DNA from 2 places in the Lactobacillus sp. wkB8 genome. Region 2 is predicted to be linked to the other one. Evidence: predicted binding sites of a transcription regulator. Region 2 holds the regulator's gene; the other holds the start of a gene.
What was found. The regulator LexA, encoded in region 2, represses DNA repair genes until DNA is damaged. The targets are predictions, from matches to a motif close to CNAACANNTGTTNG.

Region 1: recA (recombinase RecA) is a predicted target of LexA. The motif match lies at 1,820-1,833, and genes of this name have one in related genera.

The regions. Positions count from the first base shown of each region.
Region 1 is NZ_CP009531.1:629,365-632,790, forward strand. Features, by position in the region: gene LACWKB8_RS03145 (ABC transporter permease) at 1-159, shown strand, start outside; gene LACWKB8_RS03150 (osmoprotectant ABC transporter substrate-binding protein) at 173-1,108, shown strand; gene LACWKB8_RS03155 (ABC transporter permease) at 1,108-1,773, shown strand; gene recA (recombinase RecA) at 1,917-3,029, shown strand; gene rny (ribonuclease Y) at 3,161-3,426, shown strand, end outside.
Region 2 is NZ_CP009531.1:1,146,635-1,150,060, forward strand. Features, by position in the region: gene LACWKB8_RS05335 (ABC transporter ATP-binding protein) at 1-411, opposite strand, end outside; gene LACWKB8_RS05340 (YneF family protein) at 482-697, opposite strand; gene LACWKB8_RS05345 (DUF896 domain-containing protein) at 766-1,014, opposite strand; gene lexA (transcriptional repressor LexA) at 1,160-1,783, shown strand; gene LACWKB8_RS05355 (MerR family transcriptional regulator) at 1,814-2,173, opposite strand; gene LACWKB8_RS05360 (hypothetical protein) at 2,234-2,533, shown strand; gene LACWKB8_RS05365 (nucleoside phosphorylase) at 2,751-3,426, opposite strand, start outside.

The sequences.
Region 1 (3,426 bases), 520 kb from region 2:
ATTGGAGCAGGTGGTTTGGGCGACTTTATTTTTAACGGACTTAGTCTATATCAAACTGACCTAATTTTTGGGGGTACTATTCCTGTAATTATTTTAGCCCTGTTAACAGATTATCTATTAGGTAAACTTGAACGTAAACTAACGCCAAAGGGAATATAGGGAGGTGCTAATCATGAAAAGATATTTGCAAAAAATATTAGTGATGATTACTGCCTTTTTAATAATGATAACCACGAGTGCATGTGGATTACCCGGTCTTTCTGATAGTGAAGGCAGTCAAGAAAATATCAGAATAACGGCACTTACTACTACTGAATCTCAAGTTATGGCCAATATCATTGCACAACTTATTGAACACGAAACATCATATAAAACCTCAATAGTTAATAATTTGGGTTCTGCACCAATGCAGCATCAAGCTTTATATCGTCATGATGCTGATATACAAGCTGCCGCTTACGATGGTGGCGAACTAACTGCCAATCTATTGTTACCGGCAATTAAAGATTCTCAAAAAGCAAATAACACTGTCAGACGGGAAGTAAAGAAAAGATGGGATCAAACTTATTTACACACCTATGGCTTTGCAAATAATTATGCTTTTATGGTGAGAGCCAAAGACCAAAAGAAATATCACCTTTACAAAATTTCTGATTTAAAAAAGGTCAAAGATAAGTTTTCTGTTGGTATAGCTTCTGAGTGGATCAATGCTCCCGGTGTGGGTTATCCTGCATTTCAAACGGCCTATGGCATTACTTTTACTAAAGCTCATCCTATGAATATTGGCTTGGTATATTCTGCTTTAAAGAGCGGCAAAATGGATGTCATCTTGGGTTATTCTACCGATGGCCGCATCGACAGTTATCACCTGCACTTGTTAAAAGATGATAAACATTTCTTTCCCCCATATAATTGTGGCATGTTAATTAATAATTATATATTAAGGCAGCACCCTGAATTAAAACCAATACTGAAACGCTTGGTTGGAAATGTAAGTGTGCATGATATTCGTAAAATGAATTACCAAGTAGATGATAAACTGCTTGAACCAGCTACTGTAGCTCACCAGTTCTTGGTAAAGCATAATTACTTTAGGGGGGAGAAATAATGTCTCATTTATCTTTATGGCAACAATTTATTTATTATTACGCCCATAATGGCAGTTACGTATTAACACAATTTAATCGCACTTTTTTAATTTCAATTTACGGTGTCTTATTTGCGGCGGTGATCGGTATTCCTGTGGGAATTTTTATCTCTCGTAATGGTCATTTAGGTGATTTTGTGGTTGGAATTGCCAACTTTATCCAAACCATTCCTTCCCTTGCTCTCTTATCTATTGTCATGATTGGTTTAGGGTTAGGCGTTATGACTGTTATTGTCACTGTAACGCTTTATTCACTTTTGCCCATAATTAAAAACACTTATACTGGCATGAGTAACGTCAACAAAAACGTCATTGATTCAGGAAAAGGAATGGGCATGACTAAGTTTCAGTTACTTTATATGGTGCGCTTGCCTTTATCGATGTCTGTGATAATAGCCGGTTTAAAAAATGCGCTGGTAATTGCTATTGGTATTACATCAATTGGCTCATTTGTCGGTGCTGGCGGATTAGGTGACATTATTATTCGTGGTACTAATGCCACTAATGGTAGTGCAATTATATTAGCTGGTGCTCTCCCTACAGCCTTGATGGCGATTTTAGCTGACATTATTTTGAATTTTCTCCAAAAACTGTTACAACCAAAAGGGTTAAAGAAAATAAATTAAAAAAAGGCCGAAAATTTTGCGTAATTATTATTGTGAATAAAAATATTAAACATTTGTTCGCTTTTTCCTTGCAAATATACACTAAAGCAAAGTATAATTATTAGGTACTAAAATAATGAAACTAATTAGAGGAGGACAAAGTCTTGGCCAAAGATGAAAAACAGGCCGCATTGGAAAATGCGCTTAAGAAAATTGAGAAAAATTTTGGTAAAGGCGCCGTTATGCGAATGGGCGATAAGGCCGATACTAAGATTTCGACTATTCCCTCAGGCTCGCTTGCTCTTGATGCAGCCTTGGGTGTTGGCGGCTATCCCCGGGGTAGAATTGTAGAAATATATGGACCAGAGTCTTCTGGTAAAACTACTGTTGCGCTACATGCAGTAGCTGAAGTGCAAAAAAGAGGCGGAACTGCTGCCTATATTGATGCTGAAAATGCCATGGATCCGGCATATGCCGAAGCTTTAGGCGTTGATGTTGACTCACTAATCTTATCTCAACCCAATACTGGTGAAGAAGGATTGCAAATTGCTGATACTTTAATTACAAGTGGCGCAATTGATATTTTAGTTGTTGATTCGGTTGCAGCACTTGTACCTCAAGCCGAAATTGACGGAGAAATGGGCGATAGCCATGTTGGTCTGCAAGCTCGTTTGATGAGCCAAGCCCTCCGTAAACTTTCTGGTAATATCAATAAGACTAAAACTATTGCAATCTTTATTAACCAAATTCGTGAAAAAGTCGGCATTATGTTTGGTAATCCTGAAACTACCCCTGGTGGTCGTGCGCTTAAGTTCTATGCAACTATTCGCTTGGAGATTAGAAGAGCCGAAAAGATTAAGCAAACTGGTGGAGAAATCACCGGTAACCGTGTGAAAATTAAAGTTGTCAAAAATAAGGTTGCTCCACCTTTTAAAGTTGCTGAAGTTGATATGATGTACGGCAAAGGTATCTCTCAAAGTGGTGAACTTCTTGATATGGCAGCCGACAAAGACATTATCGCAAAGGCTGGTTCATGGTATTCATATAACGATGAACGAATTGGACAAGGGCGCGAAAACGCTAAAAAGTATCTGGAAGATAATCCGGAAGTTTATGATGAAGTGCAGAAACAGGTTCGTCAGGCCTACGGTATTGACGAGGAATCAGTTGCTGAGCGCGAAGACCCAGAAAAAATAAAAGAGAAGAAAGCTAAAAACGCTGCAAATACAGAAAAGGAAGCTTCTGCTAAAAAAGAAGCCAACAGCAAAAGCAATTAGTTTTGAAGAAATAGACCTTGACTTGTGAAAACAAGTTAAGGTTTTTTCTTGTCGTTTGACATAATCCCCGTGGTTCTTTATCATTAATATTGTGTGAATAATCTAAAAAAATAAAAAAGGCGATAGAAATCATGACAAGTAAATTTTTGATTCCCGTCGCGATTGCTATTATTTCAATTATATTAGGCATAGTTATTGGTTATGTTATCCGTAAAAGTGCTTGGGAGAAAAAAGCTCGGAACGCCCAAAACGATGCCGATCATATTTTAAGCGAAGCTAAAGCACGAGTTGATGCTGCAAAAGCTGAAGTCAATGCACAGAAGCAAGCGGCTGATGCTATAAAACAAAGTGCACAAAACACAAAGAAAGAAAAGATTCTTGAAGCGCAAGAGCAAAT
Region 2 (3,426 bases):
CGTTAAAACGCCCTCTCCTGCAACTTCCTGAATTGCGGAAACATCGTTAGTGGCATGAGCCATTAAGTCGCCAGTCCGGTGACGCTGATAAAACGTGCGATCCATTGCCATAAAATGACTAAACAATTTAGACCGCATTTGCAGCTCCAACTCAGCAGCACCGCCCCAAATTTGCTTACGCCAAAAATAGCGGAAGCCATAAAGTAAAAGTGCGGCAAAAATAATTGCCAAAATAAGCAGTCCGTATTGCTCCCAACTAATATGACCACGGTCTAATTGATCCGCCATCAAACCCAAAATCCGAGGTGGCACTAAATTTACAATAGAAGTAAGTGCCAAAAATGTGACACCAATAAGGTAACGCTTTTTTTCCTTTTTAAAAAACCAACCTAATTTAAAAAATATTCCCATGTTTCACCTGAACATTAACAATAAAAAAACGGAGACATACGCTCCGCCTTTATTTCAATTTAGCAAATTTTTATTTTTGGTGCTTCATCATGTTCATCACTTGGTTAACCTTCTTGGCTGAAGGTTTTTGTCCCATTTGTGACATCATAGCAACAATCATATCTTCACTAATTGGCGGATTATCCTTAAAGTATTTTTTCATATATGCTCTTGCACCATAAAAACCACCGACTAGGCCTAATAAAAGTGCTATAACAATTAAAAAAATAGCTAAACCCAATTTCATAAAAAATCACCTCAATTTGTCCAATAGGTATATCTTACCTAAAAATTAAGTAAAATTAAAGGTCAAAGTTAATCTTTTCTTAAACCTTTCTGACGTTGTGCTTTTTTGGCTTTTTCAGATGTTATTTCCTTGCCATTTTTATCAATAATGACCAAATTCTCAACATCTTGTTTAAAACCAGCTCTGAAATTTTTAATAAATTCCTGATGTAATTTTTTTCTTTCGTTTTCCTCTGCAGCAGTCAAACCACTGCTTTTTTTCTTATGATAAAGTTCATTAATACGATTAATTAATTTTTGTTCATTATCTTCTGTCATTTTCGCACCTCTCAATTATGAAAGTCTACCTTATTTTTGGTAATAAAAAAAGTTTAAGATTTTTCAGAACATTTGTTTGTAGTATCAAAATAAATCTGCTAAAATAAATAGTATCAAGAAAACGTTTAAAATACTGGAGATTACAATGACGACGAAACAAAATACCAAGCAGTTACAAATTTTACGTTATATTTATGAAACCGTGGCAGATCGCGGCTTTCCACCAACTGTTCGTGAAATTTGCCATGCAGTTGACCTATCGTCAACTTCTACCGTTCACGGACATTTATCTCGTTTAGAGCGTAAAGGATATTTAATTAAAGATGCAACGAAGCCCCGAGCTCTTGAAATAACTGAAGAAGGCAAAAAAGCTATTGGCATCAAGCCTAATGAAATTCCTGTTATTGGTGATGTGGCAGCTGGTCAACCGATTTTGGCAGTTGAAGATATCGAAGATTATTTTCCTCTGCCGCCTGATTTAGCTAATGATGCTGGTGACCTCTTCATGTTGAGAGTTCACGGTGAAAGTATGATTAATGCTGGTATTTTAAATGGTGATAATGTCATTGTCCGCAAGCAAAGTACGGCAATTAACGGTGAGATAGTAGTAGCAATGACTGATGAAAATGAAGCTACTGTCAAGCGCTTTTATAAGGAAAAAGGTCATTATCGCCTACAACCTGAAAATGATACGATGGATCCAATTATCTTATCCAGTGTACATATCCTGGGTAAAGTTGTTGGTCTTTATCGGAGTTCAATAGTTTAAGTTAAAAATTTGCACTATTTTTCTCTTGATTCAATAGTGCTTTTTTTTCTGTAAAATTTCTCCTACTTCTCCCAGTACCTTTTTCTGCATTTTTAATTTGTTAATTTTGGCAGATATAGTAGTGATTTTTTCTGCAATCAATTTTAAGTTTTGCTTACGCTGCTTTTCAGTACTACACGATTCATCGTGTAGTTTTTTTATTTCCTTAATTTCTTGCAGTGAAAAACCCAAGTCTTGAAACTCTTTTACTGCTTCAAAAATATCACATTCGTTTTCAGTAAACCAATAGTTTCTTCCCTTACGAGCAGGAGTTAATAAGTTTAAGTAGATATAATGTCTAACTGTATCACGTGTAGTATTTTCCTTTTGGATAAATTCTTTCAAATACATAATTATCCCCTTGATGTAGGGTCGACCCCAGATGATTAAATTTTAGCAGGAGGTATTAAAATGTCATATCTAACAATCTCTTTAACTATTATCTATGGTGCTCTTATGATTAGCGCCAGCTTTCTGCTAATCACTAGTCTACCAATTTGGTTGATCATGATTAACGTTTTGTTTGCAATAGGCGTTATTTCTGGATGTATTCTAAAGATACCACTTTTAACTACTATATTTCTAGTAGCACTTTTACTTACCGCTTTAGCAAATGGTTTTTCTCTCCATCACCAAATTACTTGGATTCACTGGTTCATAAGACTCATTTTAACCGTAGCCTTAATCTGGCTAAATTTAAGGTTTCTCTAAGCTAGCAAGTATCTTTTAGTCATTTTTATGACTATCTTAAAACGGCTTAAAATACTCTTACAAAAGGAAAAAATTAACTTTCCACAAGCAATGCTATATTTGCTTTCACAAATTTTTATAAGTAAAAACGTTGATTATTAGGCATGTATTTAGATACCTTGTGAATTATGTGGCTGTTTCACCTTGGTTCCACAGTAGTATTTTTTCACAAACTTGGTCAAATTTCACTAATGATATTAGCAGCTAAACTAATTGCTGCTTCATGAGCATCCCTGCCCCAGCCTCTTTCTTCATGCTTTTTTACATCTTTAAGAGAATCTGCTGTAAATAATATTTGTGCAAAGTCGACCCCTCTAAATTGTGCACAAGCAGCGAGCGCTGCACATTCCATTTCAACACATGAGGCGCCCAGTGCTTTAGCCTGTTTTACTTTCTTGGCAGTTTCTCTAAAAAAACCATCAGTAGTCCACGTAGTTACTTCTTTAACCGTAAAACCATTTCCGTTCATTAGCTTTTTTGTTTTGTCTAAAAATGCAGATTCTAATGCGACAAATGTTCCTGGTTTTAAATAATGAAATGACGTACCTTCGTCTCTTATGGCTTTTATAGGCACGAGAAAATAATTTTCTGGTAAATCAACCAAACAACCTGCTGAGCCAGTTGCTAAAATCTGTTTAACACCGTAACCTATTAACCAATCTAACAGTTGCACAGCGGCCGCGGCCCCCATTTTAGCCTGACAAAGGGTAAACTTTGCTCCATCTAAATCAACTTCATAAATGGGAGTTTTTCCTTCAAAACATTCAAAAAATCCCACTTGTTTATGAGGGTGACAAGCTAAAAATTGATTGATTGCAGCTGTAGTTAAAAATGCAAACAGCAATTTAGGTTGA